Methanococcus vannielii SB: one gene and its partners. The protein of the gene in region 3 binds, or shares a complex with, the protein of the main gene of each other region. Links are inferred from orthologs where the notes say so. Each region holds a gene or a part of one and is shown on either strand. Other genes may lie near its edges.

Region 1 (6,938 bases), 350 kb from region 3 along the record:
TAAATTAAAAAATAAGCATTTTAAATATTCTAAATCTTTATTTGCCATTGTAATTACGTGATCAGGTGCTTGTGTTCGGTACGGGCCAATTTGCCGTATCTCTTTTTTTGCACGGATTGATGATGATACAACAGTATTCTTAAAGCTTTCCCTGTCAACATGGTGTGAACATGAACAAGTTACAAGCATTCTTTTTGCAAGCTTTAAACCAAGATAATTCATTGCATTGTATGCATTAAGTGCATTTTTAAGGTCTTTTGATGAATCAGTAAATGCAGGAGGGTCTAAAATCACTACATCATATACATCATTGTTTTTTATCATTTCTTTCATTAAATCAAAAGCGTTTCCAGTTAAAAAATTGTAATTTTTAATGTCGTTTAATTCCATATTTTCTTTTGCTTGAATGCTCGCTTTTTCAGATATATCAATTGCAGTTACTTCTGCACCCCTTATCCCTGCATGAACCGAAAATCCACCCGTATAACTACAAATATCTAAAACTTTATCGCCCTTTTTCACGTAGTTTTCAAGATCAATTCTGTTTTCCCTCTGGTCTAAAAAAAAACCAGTTTTATGTCCTTTCATGTTTACCATAAATTTAGCGTTTCCTTCAAAAATTACAGTTTCAATCTGGGATTTATCGCCAAAAATCTTCGTTTTAACTTCGCTTCCCTTTTTACCACTCTGTACATAAAGCGTTTCTATATCTGTATTTTCAAATAGGCATTCAAAAATTAAATCTGAATATTCGTCCATGATTTTTGAGGAAACTTGCATCGATGCAATGTTATTGTATTTATCAATAATTAATGATGGAAGACTATCTGCTTCTGCGTAAACCATTCTGTAAGTATTTTTATAATTTAAAATATTTTCTCGGTAATTTTTTGCAGCTAAAAGCCTAGACTTAAAAAAATCATAATCAACTTCTTCTTCTTTTTTCGTAAGAAGTTTAATCAAGGGATATTTCGGGTCATAAAGTGCCTTTCCAACAAATTTACCATTATAAGAAATATCGATAATTTCTTCTTGTTTTGGAAATTCTTCTTTATTTAATACTGCATTTTTGTAAATTATGCTTGAAAAATTTGAAAGAGATGTAAAAGCACGTTTATCTATTTGAAATGACATGAAACCACCATTTTATGGAAAAATAATTTAAAAATAATAGATTTAATAGCATAAGTAATAATTTTTATATTTATCTTTTCAAGTGTGCATCCCAGTCAGCAAGGAATTTTTCAATTCCAATGTCCGTTAAAGAATGGTTGAATAATTTATCAAGTACGTCAAATGGAATTGTAGCTACATCTGCGCCCATTTTTGCGGATTCGGTTACGTGAATCGGGTGCCTTACGGATGCAACGATAACTTCTGTTTCAATCCCGTATGCTGAAAATATCTGCATAATTTCTGAAATTAATAAAAGTCCATCTTGACCAATATCGTCAAGCCGTCCAACGAATGGGGAAACATAAGTTGCTCCTGCTTTTGCTGCGAGTAAAGCTTGATTTGCTGAAAATATTAATGTAACATTTGTTTTAATTCCTTCTTTTGAAAGAATATTTACTGCCTTCATTCCTTCTTTTGTCATTGGGATTTTTATAACAACGTTTTCTGCAATTTTTACAAGTTCTTTTGCTTCTTTAATCATTCCTTCTGCATCAAGTGCAATAACTTCTGCACTTACTGGGCCTTTTACTATTGAGCATATTTCTTTAATAACCTCGTAAAAGTCTCTTCCTTCTTTTTTAATCAGACTTGGATTTGTCGTAACTCCGTCAACTAACCCTAATGCATTAAATTCCTTAATTTTTTCAACGTTTGCAGTGTCTAAAAAAAACTTCATCCTTTTTCACCATTTTGTGTTTCGCTTTTACTAAAATTATAGATAAAGATATTTATAGCTAATGCAGATTTTCTAAATTTGTACATTATAAAAAAGTCAGATTAAATTCCTCTGCAAGCCATTTGGCTTTTTTTGCACCTTTTGGATATTTTTTAAATATTTTTTCAATCATTTCGTCCCTATTTATTGAATTAACTCCAAATTCTAAAATTTCCAATACTATATCGTAAACTTCATGACTTTTCCAATTTGGAACCTCTAAAGTCATGCAAAAGTCCGTTTCTTTAAATTTTTTTCTTAAAGCCGGAGGAATTGAGGCCATTAAAACTCCATTATTTAAATCCACAAATGGAGGAATTCCGCTAATGTTAACTCGATTCAATTCAGTTAATTTAAAATATGAATTTTTGGAATAAGAATGAATCTCAAAATAAAATTCTGGTCGATATTCCTCGATTAAACCTAAAAGAATTTTTCCAGCATTCGTTTTATAATATTTTTCGTCAAGTGTTGAAACGTACTTTGAGTTTTTAGTAATTTCTGGAATTATTACTATGTTTCCAAAAATATCGGGTAAATTTAACCGATTTTTCAGTAATTCTAAAATTTTTGACGTGTATTTTGATTCATTCCCATGAATTCCTGCTAAAAATAGTTTTTTTGGAAAACTTTCTCGAGAATTGCTATAAATTTTCAAAAATTACACCGCATATATTTAAAATAAGATTAAAATAGTTATAATTTAATTATAAAGTAGATAAAGTACTTATAACTTAAAGAGTTGCAATTTTAAATCCAGAATCCATTAAAACAGTTGTGGAAGTTACTGGCTTTTCAAATTCGTTATGTTCCATTATAAATTTACAGAGGTCTTCAGGCGTATTTTTAGAAACTTCAATTTTTTGATGTTCTGTAATTTTACACGCTTCATAAGTACTTAAGTAATATGCATAACCTTCTTCAAGCTCTACTTTTTTAATCCGGATATCATTATCTGAAACATAACCCATGTAGGCTTCATTGTCAGTTAAAACCGCTGCAATTCTTGGAGTATTAAAATCATCCTTTTCATAGTCCATTGTTAATAATGAATACGATAAAGCATCTCGTATAGGAAGACCAATTCTAATTTTATCTGCGATTATGTCAGTATGCGAACCATTGGTAACTACTGCAATATTTCCTACAATTTTTACACAATTATATGTAATATATGGGTTTTTAAACATTTCTTCTAAGTTTTTAGGTAAAATTGCAACTGTTTCGTCGTTCATTATTTTTGCAATCCGGTTTGGAAAACTCCTACTTGAAACCCGGTATGTTACAAACGGCTTCCCATTTAAGGTTTTTCCCAAAACTAAAAATCTACCAATGTACATAAAACCACCTGAATTAATATTTTTATAACTTTATCCATTTTTAAAGGGAGATTCTAATTTTTAATTGCATTTAATGGACAGTAACTTACACAAAGTCCGCATTTGGTACATTTTTCACATTCAATCTCTGCGTTTCCAATTGAAGTAATAGCCCCATTTGGGCAGAAAGGAACACAAGTTCCACATCCAACACAACATTCTAAAATTTTCATGGTTACCACGATATTATACAATATGTTAATTAAAACTATTTATTTCTTGGTTTTTTAGATTTATTTCGTATTTTTTAAGTTCATCAATTGTCATTCTTTGTTTGCATTCGGTAGAGGGAATAACGTAGAGGAGTTTTGGATCACTAGGCTCCCCTTTTAATCCGAGTACAACTAAATCTGCAAATATCGTTTCCTCATAAATTTTTATAACTTCATTTACGGGATAAGACTTTTTATAGAGTGGAAAAACGGATTTATCAAAATAATAAATCTTTTCGTCAGTTTCAGTTAGCCCGTAACTCTTCAAATAATTAATAAACTGTTTAATTTCCCATTTTTCACTTTTAGCATCGGATGTTTCTAAAATGGATATTTCATTAATTATTCTAGCTTCTTTAAGTTCTTCAATAGGTATATTTTGACTAAAATTTATTTTAACATCCCCATTTTCAGAAGTTCCTGTAATCTTAATTTTTCTCTTTCTTAAATTTTTAATCGTTTGGGATACTAATTTTTTAGCTTTTTTATATGAGTAATAAATTATTGCTAAAAATATTCCCAAAAATATCATCGGTATAATTAAAAATAACCCAATTAATACGATGGGAATTAGAAAAATCCAAAATATTGGAGTTATTTTATTTAAACTGTATACTTTAATCATTTTTAAAATCACCTAAAACCACGATTCAAGGCTTTTTTGGGATTTTTTGTTACCCAACAGTAAATCTAGTTTTTCGATATTGGGTAATACCCGTTCTTTTGAAAAGTCATTTTCTTCCACTAAAAATTCAATTAGTTCGTCTTTTCTTGGAAGTTTTAACCCGATTTCGTAGTCAGTTATTACGTTTGGTTCATCAAATATTTTTCTAATTTCAGAATAGTTTTGAATTTCAAAAGCATATTTTTCCATTTGCCCTTTTTTGACAACTTCAAATGCTTTTTTTGGGCCAATTCCCTTAATTCCCCCTGGATTATAATCTGTACCAATTAATATCGCTACATCAATTAGTTCTAAAAGATTAACATTTAGTTCAGTTAAAACTTTTGAAAGTTCAATCAATTCTAGACTCTTGTTTGACGAAGTTATGTTTTTTACAACGCTTTCTGCACCATAAAGAATAGAATCATAATCTTGACTTACTACAAATGACGCATTTTTTGATTTTACAAGTTCTGCACATTGGGCTTCTCCTTCGGAAGGTGCATTAATATATGGGACACCCATGAGTTCTAAAAGCCGTTTAGAATTTTCAATTGTTTTTTTATCTAGAAAATTAGCTCTTTTTGCATATTTTTGCATATTTTCTAAATTATCCTGTTCTTTTGCTTCGAGGTAATTTTCAAGTGCGTTTTGGCGCAATTTTCGCCTATCTTCTTTGGTTTTTTCTTTTAAATCATGCGATTTTCCATCAAAAACCCATATTGGAGTTATTTCGTTTTCCAACATATATATTGTTTTATAAAATATACCATTATAAGTTGATGTAATCTCCCCACTCCTATTTTTTAAAGGACTCCCGTCTTTTAGGCGAATGCTTGATAAAAACTGGTAAATTACATTCATTGCATCTATTGCTGCTGATTTAGTTCTTAAAAGTTTTAAAGAGATTTCTTTTTTAGGAATTATATCTCCAAACTGAACTCCCATAAAAACACCAATTAAGAGGTAATATAAAATAAGTTAGACATTTTGATTCATTCCATTAACTATTTCGAAAAATCTATTAAGTACTTTTTCTCTTAAGCCCTCAACAAACTTCAAACTTCCAGCACATTCGTGTCCGCCACCGTCAAGGGATGCTTCAGGAATTTCATCAATTAACCTATTTACGATTAGATTTAGATTAAAGCTAAATTTATCACTTACTGCATCAGTTGCCCTAACAACTCCAAAGTCGGGCCCATATGAAAGCGTAATTATTGGAGTATTTGCAGGATGTTTTAAAACTATCGAGTCATGTGCAAAACCGCAAGTTTTTCCAGGCGCTGGAAATGTAAATTTATGGGCGTATTTTTCAACATCAAGTATGTTATAAATAATTCCATTTTGTAAAACTTCGGTTTTAATTGCAGGTTTTACTGCTTTCATTTGCCTATCTACCATTGACATTGCCCTTTCATATAGAATATTAATGAGTTTTTCATGTCTTTTAAAGTCTTTTTTATTCATTCCATATATGTCTTCTACAATGCCCATTCCATTCATAAATTTCAAATAAAATGCTTCAAAATCCATACAAAGTCCGATTTTTTCTAAATCTTCCCTAGCATATATTTTTCCACTTCCAAATTCTGCACTGCATGAGTTAAATCTGTCAAGTGCAATTTTTATGTAACTATCAATAGCTTCGCCTTTAGCGTGATCCCCTACAACAGCAATTCCGGGCAAATGGCTAATTAAATCAGTAACGTCTGGATTTATCATTCTTGCAACTTCAGTTCCTAAAACTCCGGCTGTTAAATTACTGTTTCCACCAACTAAATAGGGATTTACGTGTGCTTCAACGTACTCATCAACTTCAACTTTCCCATCGATTATATCTCCAGGGAAGTGGTGATCTACAACAACAACTTCTACATCGTAAGCTTTAACCTTTGAAACTGCAGGTATATCCTCGTCAGTACTCCCGTTGTCCACAAGAACTATTAAAGGCATTTTTTGCCCAAATCTTAAATTATCTTCAATCGAAAATACTAAATCCTTAGTTACATCCTCTAATTCATAAAATGGAGCTTTTGAAGGACTTCTTCTAAAGAAATGCCACTGCGCACCTGCATCCATTGAAAATTTTTCAAGAATGGGGATAATTGCTTTTTCAAGTGCAATTCCACCACAGTAGCCATCTGTATCTGCATGATGCCTTACAATTACTGGCCTTCCATCTAAAACTGCTCTTCTAATTCTTTTTGCAACATCTGCCATTTTTGGCCGTAATTTCTCCAAAATTTCATTATCTACTAAAAACTCTATATCACTTGAAGGTTCTGCTTTTTTATCTAACTGTGAATCTATATTTAGTTTAACTTCTTCGGCAGTGTCCCCTTCGAGTTTCTCAAGCCTTATCCGTTCTATCTGTAATTTTCCATCCCTTACAGATACTGACCCGACTACATCAATAATTGAACCCATTACTACATCAGGGTGAGTTCTAACTCCCGCAGACTCAAAAGCTGCAATCCATGCAACCTCTGAGCCATCTGTAATTGTAAAAACAGTTGGACCTGGAGTTTGAACTGCTTGAATTACTTCTCCTTGAATTCTAATAATTTTATCCTTCATATTCATTAATCCAGTTTCAAATATTTCTCTAATCGTTATTAAATCGTGTTTTTTCTCCATTTTTTCCAATTTATATCCTACGATTGGAGTATATCTTAAATCGACTTCCCGCTTATCGAGTTTCAATTCAAAAATTTGTACAACTAGTTCATCGCCGACTTCAAAATCGCTTGGTTTTTTCCCAATAACTTCCCTAAACCTTAAAAGTCCCC
Region 2 (7,083 bases), 290 kb from region 3 along the record:
AATTTCTGAAAGTCCATATTTTTCCTTTGAGTAATCTACAGAGCCCTTATGTTCATTTGCGTGAATAGAAAATATTTTATTATTTTTCCTTTTAAAAACTTTACAAATTAACTTAAGTTCTAAGTTGGAGTACTCATTTGAACCGCTCAATCCAAGGCCTTCGCAACTATCCAAAATAAGGGATATTTCTTCTTTTAAATGTTTTTCATCATTTTTGGTAGGTCTTCCAAGAATTATTGGAGTTATAGATGAATTTGAACTTTTAAAAGCCTGTTTAAATAAATTTATCCCTTTAATGCCATTTTCACGGAAGTCACAAAAAGCTTTAACGCCATTATTTTCTAGCTCATAAAGCCCTTCTGACATCCCTTGAACCAATTCTTTATCACTACAACTATTTAAAAACTTATGTTTTAAACCATTTGGTGGTTTTACAAGTTCATCAAGAGTTTTTCCAATTCCAATATCTTTAATTGCGGAGTCCCCGATATGTGTATGGGCGTTAATTAATGGGGGTATTACTAACCCACGGTAGTTTATAGTTTTAAGATTGTGTTCATTAGTAAATCCTTTTATCATGCCATCTTCAATAACAAGGGTTCCTTTTACGAACTTAAATTCATTGCCATATAAAAAATTGGAATTTAAATAAACCATTTTTTAATGCACCTTTTTACAACAATTACTAAAAAAATTGTAAATCATAATTGTAAATCATAATATTAAAATATCATTTTAATTATCATATTATTAATCAGTTGGTGAAAAAGCAATGTTACTCTTAAAAAAACAGACAGTTAAATCTGCATTTGAAGAAATGATTCCAAGAATAATGAAATATGGTACTGATATGGTTACCGAAGATAATCAAAAATGTAAAGAAATAATGAATATGGTAATTGAAATTACAAATCCAAAAGACAAATCCATATCTAAATTGTATCCGCTTGGGGAACGGGCAGTTAAATCATATACTGAACAGTTGATAAATGGATGTACCGCAACTTTTGTTTATGATTACCATGAAAGAATTTTCAAATATCCAAACGATTTAAAGAATAGAAAATTCGATCAAATTGAATATATTGTAAACAAATTAAAAAGTGAGAAAAATTCAAGGCGAGCAGTTTCAATTACGTGGAACCCATATATTGATACTGAAGTAAAGGACGTTCCATGTTTACAATTTGTACAGTTTCTTATACGGGATAATAAACTTTATCAGACGGTTCTTTTCAGGTCAAATGATGCGTTTTTAGCATTCCACGCAAATGCAATAGGGTTAATTAGTCTTGGAGAATTAATTGCAGAAAAATTAGGAATTGAATTAGTAAGATATACTCATCATTCAGTTTCAATGCATGTTTATTTCGAAAGGGATGCAGATAATTTGAAAAAATTTAATTTTTAATGGTTTTTTAAAAATTAATAAATTTTTATTCTTTATTAGATACTTCCTTTAACTTCTTTTTTAATAATAGGTATTCTTTACAGTCTTCGATACTTTTAAAAGAACCTCTTTTCTTACAAAAATCAATAAATTCTTGAAGGTCGATATCCGGCTTACCTCTAAATTTACGCCATATATTTTTTACGGATTTTAAAATACTCATATTTAATTCCTCCATATTTTTTGTAATCGGTTGCAAAATCTTGCTAAAAATTAAAAACAATGTAATATCTGTACATATAATCTACTTTTTAGGTATTATATTAGTATTTTGATATAATAAAAATAGAAACGTTTTTATTTATTAAATTTTTTCAACGGTTAAAAAAGCATTAATTATTTTAAAAACCTTTTTTGAGGTTTTAATTTGTTTATGTATTAAATAATATTTTAGCTAAATTAACTATTTTTTAGCTAAATTTAATGTTATTGTAAGTTTTTTTCCGTCGTGAGAACTTTTTACCCAAATTTTATTATAATCTGAAATTCGGTAACCATTTAAGGCTGAATCTTTTTTGATATGCCAAAATACCCAATCGGAATATTGTTTATGAAAAATTGCATCGTAGCTAGTAACTTCAAAGAAATATTTCAAAGTTATGCCTTTTTCGTAACCTTTTGGAAGATAAGTGGTTGAATCAAGATATATAATATTTGAATCACTAGAAATATCGTAATTTTTTTCAAACAACGTCATTATATTCCTTGAAAGGCTTGGAATACTTTCATATTTTTCAGCCGAAATATTGTAATCAGCTACACTTTCAAACCCTACATCATAATGCACTTTTTCATCCCTTAATTCAATCCTGTAAAATGTTATATTATCTATTTGGTAGTTTTCGCTGTTTTTTTTGTAATCAATATAGCTGAAAAGCTCCAGTATTGGGGGATGCTGGTCTATAACATAGTAATTTCCATATAAATTTACTGCAGTGGCTGCATGACCGGGGTTTCCTTTAGATTCAAAATTAAGGATATATATCGGAGAATAATTTTGATTTAAAAGAATTGATGCAGTAAGGAGAGAGTAATCCATACAAATTCCTTTTTTCTTCAATAAAGTTTCATATGGGGTTTGTATGGTATTATTATATGGGTCGTTTACTTCTATTTTTCCGTTAACCCAATACGTAATTGTAGGAGTCTTTAAAAGTGCTTTTTCGTAATCGTATTCAATGTTTTCGCTTTCAAAAATTATTATATTCCATATAGATTCTTCTATTGAATTTCCTTTCAATGCATTTGAAATATTTTTTGTTTTTAAAAGTTCTTCTTTTGATAAGTAAACCTCAATTGAATCTTCAAAGAAGTATTTTGGGAGTTTTTCGGAAGTATATTTTACCGGATAAAGCCCAGATTTATCTAAAATATTTAAAAAATCAGCTGTATCAAAACTTGTATGCATAAATGAGAATGTTGAATATGCTAAAAAGGAAATTACAAGAAAGTATGTTAATTTTTTGGTATTTGATTTCATTAAAGCACCCTAACTTTAAAAAAAGCTGTTAAAAGAATAAATTGATTATGTTTTTAGGTTAGTTACTTTCTTTATATTTATCGTTTTTTTCTTCAACATTTTCTACTTTTAAATTATCCAAACATTCTTCAGAATTTTTTTCATCCTTAAAATTATAAAATACCCCTTCAGGTTGTATGGGGATAATTACTGCTGCTATAATGTATGCAATTAATACTCCTGGGTTTATAATGAATAATAACACCCATAAGAGCCTCATTAATGTTGGATCTATATTGATATATATTGAAAGCCCTCCGCACACACCCGCAAGCATTTTTTCGTTTTTAGATCTATAAAGTCTTTTCATAATACCCCTTTTTTATTTTATTACGATAATATTATTTAATTAAATAATATATTTAATTAAATTGGTATTTAAAAATTTCATGCAACAACGAGGGATATGCATTTTATTCTAAAGTTTCCTTTTTTACAAATTTATTTTCTTCTTTTCTTTCAGGGCATACTCTTGCAGTTGTAATGTATCCAGTATGTCCTATCATCCTTGTTGAAGGCCTTACTCCTTTTTCTGAAATTTCAATGTCTCTAACAATACATTCAACAGTTTTTATGTCCAAAAACCCATGTTCTTTCAGAGCCTCAACTCCTTTTTTAGCTTGTTCTACATATGGGACATATATTGCAATTCTTCCCTTTGCCTTATTCAATGCCTTTTTTGCATGGGGCACAACATTCCAAGGGTCAGGCATATCTAAAACAACTACGTCTACATTTTCTTCATCAATTCCGTCTGTAACATCCCCTATTTTTTGAATTACATTGTAAAGCCCTTTTTCTTCAAAAGTTCCTTCTTCAATTTCTTCTTCAAAACCAGTAATTTTTTGGTTTTTTCTAACTGAATTAACGATCTCCAAATTTTTCCTTGCAACAACTGCAAATTCAGGTCTTTTTTCGTAAGTTACTACCTTACCTTCTTTTCCAACGGCGTTTGAAAGGTATATTGTAAGGGCGGCAGAACCAGTTCCTGCTTCAACAATAAGTTCCCCATTTTCAACTCCACATTCTGCAATAATTAATCCTATATCTTTTGGAAGGAGGGTTGTAACAGTTCTTTTCATTTTTTTAACAATATCATGTATTGTAGGTGTTAAAACATAAAATTCTCCGCCTTTATGGGTTGTTAAGTATGAACCATCATCAATTTCTTTTAAATCAACAACGCCCATATCATTTCCAAAATTTTCAACGTCCCTATTTAACAAGTATTTTTTTTCACGACTGTCTATAATTAATCTTTTATTATTCATTATTTCACCCATTTATGGAGTTTTGATTCTTCAAATTCTTTTAACAATTTTTTTGAGGTTGCCCAACTTCCTCTAGCAATTTTAGGTAGTTTTTTATGTTCTTTTACAAATCGTTTTAAAAATTCTTTAGTTTTTGGATCACCCGGATATCCGCTTCCAATGTCTCCGAATTCTTCTTTGTATGATTCAATAATATTATCCCGTGTTACTTTGGCAATGATTGAGGCAGCTGAAACAATTTTGTATTTTTCATCAGCCTTATGTTCAGCAATGATTTCTACTTTTTTATTAATAAGTTTTGCTTTAAATTGATTTAAAAAAGACTGCTCACTGCTACTACATGCATCGATAAATATTTTTACATTTTCATATTCCTTTAAAAAGTGATTTGAAAGCTTGGAAAATGCACTGAGTTCTATTTTATTTAAATTAGATGTTTTCATGTATTCGTCTATTTTTTCAGGAGCCAGTACAATTTTTTGAACTTCAAAGCATTCATTAATAATATTGTAATATTCTTCCCGCCTTTTTTTCGTTAACTGTTTACTGTCCTTTAAATCAAGACTGTTTATCTTATCCAAATCTTTTTCGGTGACTTTTACCACTGAAATAACCATTGGACCAAGTACTGGCCCTCTTCCGGCTTCATCAAGTCCTAAAATTATCTTTTCATTTAGTATTTTGGATGGATTATTAATCGATTCATTTAAATTATTTTTGTAATTTTTATTCATTTTATCACGTAGACTAGTTGACTGGAAACGTATAAAAAATAGTAACACGAATATACCTATGCTTGAATATTGTACATACTACTCTATTTTAAATACCCTATAGACCATGGTGGTAAAATGATTCCAAAAGAAGAAATAATGGGGATTTTTGAGAAATACAACAAGGATGAGATAACTATCGCAACTGTTGGGAGCCATACCTCCTTACACATCCTAAAGGGAGCAAAGTTGGAAGGTTTTTCAACTGCCGTAATTACTACTAAAGATAGAGATGTTCCTTACAAAAGATTTGGAGTAGCAGACAAATTCATATATGTTGATAAATTTTCCGATATTTCAAGCGAAGAAATTCAAGAACAACTACGGGAAATGAACGCAATTGTTGTTCCACACGGTTCATTTATTGCTTATTGCGGGTTAGACAATGTGGAAAGTACATTTAAAGTTCCAATGTTTGGCAATAGGGCCATTTTAAGGTGGGAAGCGGAAAGAGACCTCGAAGGGCAACTTTTAGGCGGCAGTGGTCTTAGACTTCCAAAAAAATATAACAGTCCAGATGAAATTGATGGGCCAGTAATGGTTAAATTCCCAGGTGCAAGGGGGGGTAGAGGATACTTCCCATGTTCTTCAACTGAAGAATTCTGGAGAAAAATTAACGATTTCAAGGCTAAAGGCGTTCTTTCTGAAGAAGATGTTAAAAAGGCACATATTGAAGAATACGTAGTTGGTGCAAACTACTGTATTCATTATTTCTATTCGCCATTAAAGGATAGGGTAGAACTAATGGGTATTGATAGAAGATACGAAAGCAGTATTGATGGACTTGTTAGGGTTCCTTCAAAAGACCAGTTAGAATTGGATATTGACCCTTCATACGTTATCACTGGAAATTTCCCAGTAGTCATAAGGGAAAGTCTGCTTCCACAAGTGTTTGATATGGGGGACAAGTTATGTAAAAAGGCAGAAGAACTTGTAAAACCTGGAATGCTTGGGCCGTTTTGCTTACAGTCACTATGTACTGAAAACTTAGAACTCGTTGTATTTGAGATGAGTGCAAGATCAGACGGTGGAAACAACACCTTTATGAATGGAAGCCCATATTCATATTTATATAATGCTGAACCACTAAGCATGGGTCAAAGAATTGCAAAAGAAATCAAATTGGCTCTTGAGCTCAAAATGATAGAAAAAGTTATATCCTAACTTATTTATTTTTTATTCAGCATTAAAATAGGGTATTTAAATTTATTTAAGTATATTTAGGTTTATTTAAATTGAATTTACAGATAAAAAAAGTTTAAGAAGTTATTATCCCTTTTATTTCTTCTAATTTCTCTTTCATAATATTTTCAGAATCTGCTTCAATATTAAGTCTTAAAAGTGGCTCAGTATTTGATGAACGAACGTTAAACCAGAAATTTTTACAGTATACGGATATTCCATCTAATTTTTCAATACGGCATTCATTTTCATAATTTTTTTCAATCGTTAAAATTGCATTTTTTTGGTCAATTACTTTAAAGTTTATTTCCCCACTATGAAAATATTTTTTATATCCCTTTGCAACTTCTGAAAGTGGCTTTTTTTCATTTTCAACGGCTTTTAAGATATAATAAAGTGCTAATAACGGACTTTCAAAATATCCAATTGATTTAAAGTAAAAATGGTTGCTAAATTCACCAGCAAATTCTGCATCAATTTCATGCATCAATTTTTTTATGAAGTAGTGGCCAACTCTAGTCTTTATTGGGATTCCACCATTTTTTTCAATTACTTCAGGAACAATTTTGCTACATCTTAGGTCGTATACAATTTTTCCAGTTACTTCTTTAAGTATTTCGTTTGAGATAATTGCAGTAATTATGTCTCCTGAAAGTACGGCTCCCCTTTCATCAATTATTCCAAGCCTATCTCCATCTCCATCAAAAATTAAACCTATATCGCAGTATTCTTCCTTTACTAAAGAGATAATATCTTCTAAACACTCTTTTTTTAGGGTATCTGGTTCATGGGCTGGAAAATTCCCATCTGGAAACTCGTTAATAAATACTTTATTTATAATAACGTCATTTAGTATTTTTTTTTCAGCATGCGTTGTTACACCATTTG
Region 3 (8,290 bases):
TTTTTTCATCTGCATGGTATCGATTACTCCTCTACCCTAACAAAACTACCCTGTCCGCCCTTGTAGTCTTTAATATACTCAATTGCTTCTTCTGCAACTCTTCTTAAAACTTCTTCACCACTCTTATAATCTGGTGCAATTACTTCTATCCGGTATTTTGGAGCCCCGACATACGTAATATTCACCTTAACGTCTTCGTAAGGGTTTGCTTTGAAAGCCTTTTTAAGACCGTTTTTAATTACTTTTACCCCTGAAGGTTCCGTGGTTGTAAGTGTAAGAATTCCATCGACTTTAACGTTTGAAAGTTCGATGTTTTCACATGCAACTTCATAAATCATATCTGCCCATTCTTTAGAAACCGGAGTTTCGAGTTCATCTAATACTTCTTTTCCTTCAATTACCATTGATTCAAATGCATCGTAAAGTTCACCGAATTTATCAACTAACAAGTAACCTACAGCTTCCCATCCATCTTCAAGGGTTTTTCCAAGCTTTTCAGATGCAAATTGGAGTAATTTTTCAGCTCTTTGGAATTTTTTCCATTCTTGAACCTTAGATTTTTTTTGTTGGTCAGTTGCACGTTTTAAAGAAAGGTCTATCTGGTTTTTACCGGGATTTACCCTCATTACCTTTGCAACTACTCTTTGACCTTTTTTAATGTGGTCTCGTATATTTTTAATCCATCCTGAAGACACTTCAGAAATATGAACCATTCCCTCTTTTCCAGGGTACTCTAAAAGCTCGATAAATGCACCAAATGCTTTCACATCAGTAACATTTCCAATAACAATATCTCCCTCTTCAGGAAAATCTTTCCGCATAAGTTCCACCTTGATTAAATTATAAATAGCATACTGACTAGTTTATACACAATATAGTATTTAAATACTTATAAAACTATTCAAGCTATTTTAAAAATTTTTGAAAAAAGAAAAAAGATTTACTGTAATACTTCTAAAATCTTTGCCTTAATTGCCCCTTTTGAGGCTTTTGGTTCAGCAATGATTTTTCCGCATGATGTACACTTTACTTCAGTTGCAGGGCATCCAAATATAACCTGTTCGTTGCTACAGTCTGTACACTGAACTTTTAAGAATCTGCTTTTAGGTTTTGAGATTAATTGCATTTTTTCTCACCGTTTTTCTTAATTAGTCTACCAATTCAAAAATCCTTGCTCTAAAGCCGCCGTTACTCCTTTCGTGCATTTTTCCACATTCTGCACATTTGTATCGTAAGTCCAATTTTTTAATTGGCTTAGCTCCACCTGGTAACGGTCTTGGGTATCCTCCGTACCCCGCAGTTACTCTTCTAAACTGCCTTTGGCCCCATTTCAATTCACTAGCTTTTCTTTTTTTAGCTTTCTCTACTGTATGGGCAGTATGCTTCTTACAGTATGGACAGTACCTTTTTATCTTTTTTTTCATCTTCATGGACATTCACCCGTTTAACCACATTGTGTTTCTCTAAAATCTTTGAAAATTTCCTATCCAAAGAGATAATGTCATTCTTGTTTAAAATATACTGCAAATTCCCGTCCGTAAAGCATGGGAACTTAGTGATGACTCTTACAATATCAATATCACTTTCAGTATTTATAGGTTTTGGTTTTTGACATGCACCTTCATTTTCATGCCCCGTATCTAAATTAAGCTGATTTTTAAATTTTTTTTTATCAATATCCTCTTTTTTATAGATATCTTCAATATCTAAGCGACCAAAGAGGATATCTTCAATAAATTTTAAAAGCTTTTTTTCATCCTTTGTAGTATTATTTGGGCTTTCCTTGAGGCAGTTAATTTTGTAATAACGAATGTTTAAAAGTTCCATTAAATAATATTTCGTCCTTTCAAGTTTAAAATTGTCGTCTATTGTTTCAATATATTTTTTTGCATCAGGGTAAAAATTTTCAGGTAATTCCCCTAAACCCTCTTTTAAAAATTCGTTAAAAAATGCATCCCTTATTTTTTTATACATGTCTTTCACTTTTTAAAAATCAAAGTAATAAAGTTAAATTAAGATTCAATTCTTGGTGCAAGTAAAAATACAAGTTTAGAACCGCTAACTTCATATTCAATTTTTACAGGCATGTCTGAACCTAAGTATATTTTAAGAATATCTTCTGCTGAAGTTGATTTTGTTAAATCTTTTAAATAGGCTAAATTAAATGTGCTTTTCGAAGGTTCTGACATTTTAAATTCAGTTAAAGTTTCATATTCGTCATTGTTATTTTCAAATACAGTTTCACTCTGGTTTAAATCACCTTTTGAATAGATTACAAATTTATCTTCATCTACTTTAAGAGTTATGTGATCGTTTACTAGCTCCGCATCTTTTAATGCTTCAACAAATGCCCCTGCCTTAATTGAAACCTGATTTGGATAGGATATATCTGGAACTTTTAAATTACTTGATGAAACATCATATAATGCAATTGAAAACTTTCTTGTAACATTACTTTTAAAAGTAACATTTAATTTATTTTTTTCATCATCAAGCTCCAAAATTAGCTTTTCATCCCCCTTACTTCTTGCAATTATCTTTTTTAATGCTTCTAAATCAATACCAATATCATGAATATCTCCCTCATAACTCTCAAAAACTTCTTTTGGCATCCCCATACTTACGAGGGCAACGTGTGATGGATCCATTGCACTTGCTTTAATTCCGGTTTCATCTACTTCAAAACAAATTTCGTCTACTAGGTTGCTTGTCGCATTTATAACTTTTTTAAAATCCCTTGAATTACATGTAGCTTTAAACATCTATTCACCAGTTAGTTTTATCTGTATGAATTATTACAAACCTATTTTGTACAAAAATATATATGGTTTTTTAAGTGATTTTTATAAAAATTCAAAATTACTGGCCAGAAACAAAGTCCCAAAAAGACTTTATTGCACTTGGATTTCTTGGTTTTTTACCCTTTACAAGGTATAGGTATCTTGTAAGGTCTAAATCTTCAATCGGCACTATCTTTAATTGCCCGGATTCAGCTGCTTTTCTTGCAGGAATTTCTGAAAGAATACTTACCCCATAACCTTCGGAAACTGCGGTAATTATTGAAGAAGTACTTCCAAGGCTCATTACTATGTGTAAATCCATCATTGAATAGCCTTTTTCTTGTAATGCATCTACCAAAATTTCTCTAGTTCCCGAACCTATTTCTCTATCAATATAGTCTTCTTTTAAAACGTCTGCAAGTTTTGCAACCGATTTTTTTGAAAGAGGGTGTTCTGATGGAACGATTAATACAAGCCTGTCTTTTCCGATTACTATACTTTCATATGTTTTATCGTAAATATTCCCTACTGCAATTATATCAACTACCCTATCCTCTAAAAGTTTAAAACACTTTTCAGAATCAGTAATCTGTATTTGAAAAGAAACATCCTTATATTCTTTAGTATAGTCTTTAAGTATACTTGGAAGAAGGTGTTCTCCAGGTGTAGTACTTGCTGCAATTTTTATTACTCCTTCAGGATGTTCATGGAGTATTCTCATCTGTTGCTTTGAGTTGTTTATACTTTCAAGTATTTTTTCGGAATTTTCATAAAGGATGTTTCCTTCAAGCGTTAAATCTACACCTTCAGGAGTTCTTAAAAATAGTTGTGCATCAAAATACTTTTCTAAAACAGATATGTGGTTACTTACTGTTCCTTGGGTAACACCAAGTTTTTTTGCAGCCTTAGAAAAGCTTTTAGTCTTTGAGGCGTAAATAAATGTTTGAAAATAACTAATTTTTGGATCCATAATCTATCACATTTGCCTTAATTCTTAACTTAAGATACTATATACTTATTAGAAAAACTAATATATATATCATTCGAATACTATTCTTAAAATCATATAAAAAAATTATGATAGTTATGTTATTTTCTGGTGATAGTATGATTATACCTCATAGAAAACCATGTATCGAATCCCAAATTCGAGTAAAAGGGGATTTAGAAGAATTGAATTATATTTTAAATGACTTATTAGCTTTTAAAAAGGAATTAACAGTACTTCCTTCCGGAAACTCTGCAATAAATATTGCTTCAAAAATAGTTTCAAGATTAAACATTAATTCAAAAACATTAATTCCTGATATGGGCGGTTGGAAAGGCTTTGAAATATATTCTAAACTTAATGGGTTAAAAATTGAAGAAATAGAAACTGACCTTGGAATTATAAATATTGAAACATTGGTTGAAAAATTAAAGGATAATGATATAAAATCGATTTTTTTAACATCTCTTGCAGGATATCTTGCGCCACAACCTTTAAAGGAAATTAAAAAAGTTTGTATGGAAAACGAGGTTATTTTTATTGAGGATATTTCTGGAAAAATTGGAGGGGACTCAGGATATGGGGATATTATTGTCTGCTCAACAGGTTCGCCAAAAATAATAAATTGTGAATACGGAGGATTTTTAGGAATTTCAAAAGAATTAATTGAGAAAATGAAAGAAAATAACATTAAAGAAGATATTAAAAATATTTTAAAGACTTATAAAGTGCAGAATATCTATGGTAGTTTAAAGGAAGAATCTTTGCGTTCAAAAAAAACGTATAGGATGTGTAATAACTTCTCAAAAATATTAAAGGATAATATTGAAAATGCATATTTTAAAGATTTAGAAGGCATTTCAGTCTTTGTAGAATGTGAAACCCCAAAAGATATCGTTAAAAATGTTGAAAAAAATCTAAAACTTGATAATGGAAAATCATTGTTTACTTTGTGTCCATTGTATGAACGAATATTTAAAAAAGGATTTGTAATTGAGGTAAAAAAAATGGATGTTTTAAAAATGGAGTATTCAGATATTGATGGAATCTCATTAGTCTTAAATAAATTTTTAAATGGGTAAATTATATTGAAAAAGAGTGTGTATGAACAGTAGTGAGATTATTTAACCCCCTACTGCTGAAAACATTTAAAATCCATATCCCCAATACTTACGTATTGTCTCATAAGTATATATGTATTATTATTTTATCCAAATAGCAAATATTGTAAAAAAAAAGAAAATTAAATTTTAAAATGCAGCTTTTATTTTTTCAGTAGCTTTTTTCATTGAAATTCTAATTAATCCTAGATTAACTTTTGAATCGGCTAAAACTACTAAAATACCTTCACCTGCATCGGTCATTAGAGTTTTTCCAAATTCTCCTTCAACCATCATTTGTTCAAGGTTTCCTTGATTAATTTCATTTGCAGTTCTTTCCGCAGAACCAAATGCAGCTGAAGCCATTGCACCAATAAGTTCGTTATCAAGGTTTGATGGAATTTGTGATGCAATAACTAAACCGTCTTTTCCAACAACCATCGAACCTTTTATGCCCTCGGTTTTACTCAAATCTGCTAAAATTCTATCTATCATACTATTACCCCACTAAATAATGTTAAGTTGATTGAATATTTCAGATAGTCCCTCTTTTCGGCGTATTGACCCATGAATAATATTTTGAATATTTTCATCTAAGATTACTAGTGATTTCTTAATTTCTAATGCGTTTGATTCATTACATAAGTCCATTTTATTAATAAATACCGAATAAGGAATTTTTCTTTTAGAAAGCATTTTTATTATTTCTAAATCTACGTTTCTAAGGCCAATTGTGGCATCAAGAACCAAAATTCCGTAGTCGGCACCTTCTATTGCAACTTCTCTCATGAACCCAAATCTTTCTTGTCCGGGAGTTCCAAAGAAATGCAATTTTTTATCTAGAAGTTCAATTCTACCATAGTCAATTGCAACAGTAGTTCCTTTATGCTCCACTTTTGAAACATTTTTAATTAAGGCATCCATGAGTGATGTTTTACCAACGTCTTCTGAACCCATTACTACAATTTTAAGTTCTTTTACCATACTACACCTATTGGAAGAGCTTCCTAGTACTTCTTTTTATTGCACCATTTGCTGCAGCCCCGCCAATTAACGTTTCTAATTCTTTAACAAGAGATTGCGCTGCAACAAGAGTTGTAGGTTTTATTTCTGCATTTTCAGATGCGTGCTTTAATTCACCATCTAAGCTCTTTAAAATATCGAGTGCTGCATCTAAATCTTTTTGTTTTTCAAGTAGATGCATTGATGATGCAGTTTTTGTAAGTAATTCTGGATTTAACGCTTTTAAAAGGCCATTTACTCCCGAAGTTTCAACTAAGGATGCCATTGTTTGTAAAGTCATTAAAATTTGCTGTTCTACCATTTTCTTTGGAGCTTTAATAATTTTTGTTCCAACCGAATAGTAATCTAAAACACCTGAAAGTGTAACTGCAGTTAATAGTGAACCCATGTCTGAAACCGTTGCTGAAACATCTGCAGGGATTAAATAAGGCACTTTGTCCACACTTTCAGTAAGCCGTACACATTTTTGTATCTGTTCATCATTTGCATATGAAGTACCATTTGTAGCCTTATTGCTTATTACATAGTGCCCATGTTGAGGAGTTCCCGGAACTGCTGCTGGGTGCATTGAAGTAATACCTATGTCTTTTCGTTTGGTTCTTAATTCAACTTCAAGCATTGCGTATAATGTAACAGGAGAAACTGTGCATGTATTTGCAATTATTGCATTTTCTGGAAGATGAGGTAAAATTTTTTTAGCGATTTCAACCGTTTTTTTACCAAACGGAGTGAAAAATATTGCGATTTCTGCATTTTTTGAAGCTTCAATATCGTCAGATACAACATTTACTCCTGCACTTTCAACAATACTCCATTGTTCATCGTTTAGGTTTGATTTATTAATTTCTGCTAAAATAACTTCGTGGCCAGCTTTTGCAAATTCTATCGCCATTCTGCTCCCACCATAAGGGGCAGTACCACCAAACGATTCAGGTAACTTTAGTTGATTAACATAAAGATTCTGGTTACCCGCACCATATACCGTAACTTTCATTAGACCACCTTTAAAAAATAAAAACGTAACTATTATAGGCAGTCAAATTATTAAATCCTTTCTATTACGATGCAATTATTACCTAATAACTCATAATTATATCCATAGCCTAAAATTTCTAGCTGATTTAAAATGTCTTTCCTTGAGTTGTAACCTTTAAAGTACTTATTAAGGCCCTTATAAAATTCAAATAAAGGCGTATTTACTGCAGGGTTTTCAGTGAAAAATTCTTCCATTATAACAAGTTTACCGCCTTTTTTTAGCGAATCCATCATTTTTTTAAGAAATAAATTTTTAGAATCTGTATAGGATAAAGTGTGGGCACATATTACATAATCATACGTATATTTAGAAATTGTTTCACAAAAGTCTAAGGGCTTTAGTGAAGCACAATCTAATCCATTTCTTTTAAGCCTTCCTTCTGCAATTTTTATAAGTTTTTTTGAGACGTCAACTCCCATATAGTACCCGTTTGGGGATAATTTTGAAGCATAATATTGAGGGGCTCTTGAACCACACCCTACTTCAAGAACACTATCTCCATCTTTAAGATCAAGGTATTCTGAAATTACATCCCTACATGTTTTCATGTAGTTCGTGTTTAACATTATATCCCAAATATCTGCATCCTTTTTAAAATTTAAAACAACTTCTGGATGTTCATATCCAATAAGTGCATACTGAACTAAACTAGATATAAAATCATAATTAGAAAAATGGTCTGAAATAAGTTTTTCATGATCAGGATATATTGAAGAATATTTAAAGCTAGGATTTAACTCTAAAAATCCATCATCAGTTAGAAATAGCATTTTTAAAGCCAAAGCTGTTTTAACATATTTATTTATAATGTCTTTGTTTGGATACGGCAGTATATTTTCAACAGTATCTAACTTGGGCCTATTATCATCTATTGCTTTAAATATTCCAAATTTTAAGCCCTGTCTAAAAAATATGCCTATTAATTCATTATTAATATATTCAACAGTATAATTTAGTGACTCTACTTTCTTTTTTATGCCGTTTACTTCAATGATTCCGGTTTTAGAATGTTTCAAAAGTTCGCCCTCTGAAATCATATTCATACTCACCCCTGTTTCTTTCCCATATATTTCGGATAGTACCATAATTTCACCAATTATTAGTGGCAGAATCGTAGTCTTTCAGATATTCTACAATGTTTTTTCCGTAATGAGTCATCTGGTAAACTTTCATTCCTTCTTTTCCATCACAGGTTACGAGACCAAGCTCGATTAATGAAGAACTACCATTGTATCTATTGCCCATTCCTTTTAAACACCCTAATACATTACTTGGATCTGATTTAACTCTCCTAGAAAGTTCTGAAAGATAAATTCCATGGGGGTGGATATCATATAGAAAATATACTATTTTTTTTCTAAGC

Evidence for each region. The genes of interacting proteins can lie anywhere in the genome.
Region 1: the proteins of MEVAN_RS05180 (region 3) and fen are in contact, whole or in part, in a crystal structure (PDB 1RXZ), measured with the Archaeoglobus fulgidus proteins. The link is inferred for Methanococcus vannielii SB from one-to-one orthologs. Residues at the interface, in WP_010877842.1 of Archaeoglobus fulgidus: Asn43, Val44, Ala45, Met46, Pro120, Arg121, Pro123, Leu125, Gln151, Met192, Ser194, Asn218, Tyr219, Pro220, Ile237, Leu238, Ala239, Pro240, Arg241, Ile242, Glu243, Ser244; in WP_010877775.1 of Archaeoglobus fulgidus: Lys326, Ser327, Thr328, Gln329, Ala330, Thr331, Leu332, Glu333, Arg334, Trp335, Phe336.
Region 2: the proteins of MEVAN_RS05180 (region 3) and rnhB are in contact, whole or in part, in a crystal structure (PDB 3P83), measured with the Archaeoglobus fulgidus proteins. The link is inferred for Methanococcus vannielii SB from one-to-one orthologs. Residues at the interface, in WP_010877842.1 of Archaeoglobus fulgidus: Val39, Ala42, Asn43, Val44, Ala45, Met46, Leu125, Asp168, Ser194, Asn218, Tyr219, Pro220, Ile237, Leu238, Ala239, Pro240, Arg241, Ile242, Glu243, Ser244; in WP_010878125.1 of Archaeoglobus fulgidus: Ala74, Ile178, Ala179, Ile183, Arg190, Ser195, Asn196, Leu197, Arg198, Gln199, Lys200, Thr201, Leu202, Asp203, Phe205.

The regions. Positions count from the first base shown.
Region 1 is NC_009634.1:673,392-680,329, forward strand. Bases 3,108-5,952 are described here. They hold fen (flap endonuclease-1), read right to left. Parts: upstream 5,095-5,952; coding sequence 4,120-5,094; downstream 3,108-4,119. Other genes in these bases: MEVAN_RS03170 (IMP cyclohydrolase), read right to left, coding at 3,108-3,231; MEVAN_RS03175 (4Fe-4S binding protein), read right to left, coding at 3,285-3,443; MEVAN_RS03180 (hypothetical protein), read right to left, coding at 3,469-4,107; MEVAN_RS03190 (DHH family phosphoesterase), read right to left, coding at 5,128-5,952. Outside these bases: MEVAN_RS03155 (class I SAM-dependent rRNA methyltransferase), read right to left, coding at 1-1,134; fsa (fructose-6-phosphate aldolase), read right to left, coding at 1,205-1,852; MEVAN_RS03165 (DUF2119 domain-containing protein), read right to left, coding at 1,938-2,549; more of MEVAN_RS03170, read right to left, coding at 2,626-3,107; more of MEVAN_RS03190, read right to left, coding at 5,953-6,938. UniProt on the Methanocaldococcus jannaschii protein: Structure-specific nuclease with 5'-flap endonuclease and 5'-3' exonuclease activities involved in DNA replication and repair.
Region 2 is NC_009634.1:733,748-740,830, reverse strand. The notes cover bases 3,108-6,097. They hold rnhB (ribonuclease HII), read right to left. Parts: upstream 4,975-6,097; coding sequence 4,240-4,974; downstream 3,108-4,239. Other genes in these bases: MEVAN_RS03500 (formate--phosphoribosylaminoimidazolecarboxamide ligase), read left to right, coding at 5,092-6,097; MEVAN_RS03510 (tRNA (adenine-N1)-methyltransferase), read right to left, coding at 3,383-4,240; MEVAN_RS03515 (PspC domain-containing protein), read right to left, coding at 3,108-3,279. In the rest of the region: MEVAN_RS03530 (amidohydrolase family protein), read right to left, coding at 1-657; MEVAN_RS03525 (thymidylate synthase), read left to right, coding at 773-1,411; MEVAN_RS08985 (hypothetical protein), read right to left, coding at 1,437-1,613; MEVAN_RS03520 (transglutaminase-like domain-containing protein), read right to left, coding at 1,854-2,930; more of MEVAN_RS03515, read right to left, coding at 2,989-3,107; more of MEVAN_RS03500, read left to right, coding at 6,098-6,177; MEVAN_RS03495 (phosphomannomutase/phosphoglucomutase), read right to left, coding at 6,272-7,083. UniProt on the Methanocaldococcus jannaschii protein: Endonuclease that specifically degrades the RNA of RNA-DNA hybrids.
Region 3 is NC_009634.1:1,023,467-1,031,756, forward strand. Bases 888-3,701 are described here. They hold MEVAN_RS05180 (DNA polymerase sliding clamp), read right to left. Parts: upstream 2,763-3,701; coding sequence 2,013-2,762; downstream 888-2,012. Other genes in these bases: MEVAN_RS05165 (30S ribosomal protein S27e), read right to left, coding at 941-1,126; MEVAN_RS05170 (50S ribosomal protein L44e), read right to left, coding at 1,149-1,430; MEVAN_RS05175 (hypothetical protein), read right to left, coding at 1,387-1,974; MEVAN_RS05185 (selenium metabolism-associated LysR family transcriptional regulator), read right to left, coding at 2,860-3,701. Outside these bases: MEVAN_RS05155 (RNA-protein complex protein Nop10), read right to left, coding at 1-15; MEVAN_RS05160 (translation initiation factor IF-2 subunit alpha), read right to left, coding at 24-821; more of MEVAN_RS05185, read right to left, coding at 3,702-3,750; MEVAN_RS05190 (PLP-dependent aminotransferase family protein), read left to right, coding at 3,888-4,850; MEVAN_RS05195 (roadblock/LC7 domain-containing protein), read right to left, coding at 5,019-5,363; MEVAN_RS05200 (GTPase domain-containing protein), read right to left, coding at 5,376-5,852; MEVAN_RS05205 (H(2)-dependent methylenetetrahydromethanopterin dehydrogenase-related protein), read right to left, coding at 5,860-6,885; MEVAN_RS05210 (class I SAM-dependent methyltransferase), read right to left, coding at 6,936-8,012; MEVAN_RS05215 (helix-turn-helix domain-containing protein), read right to left, coding at 8,017-8,290.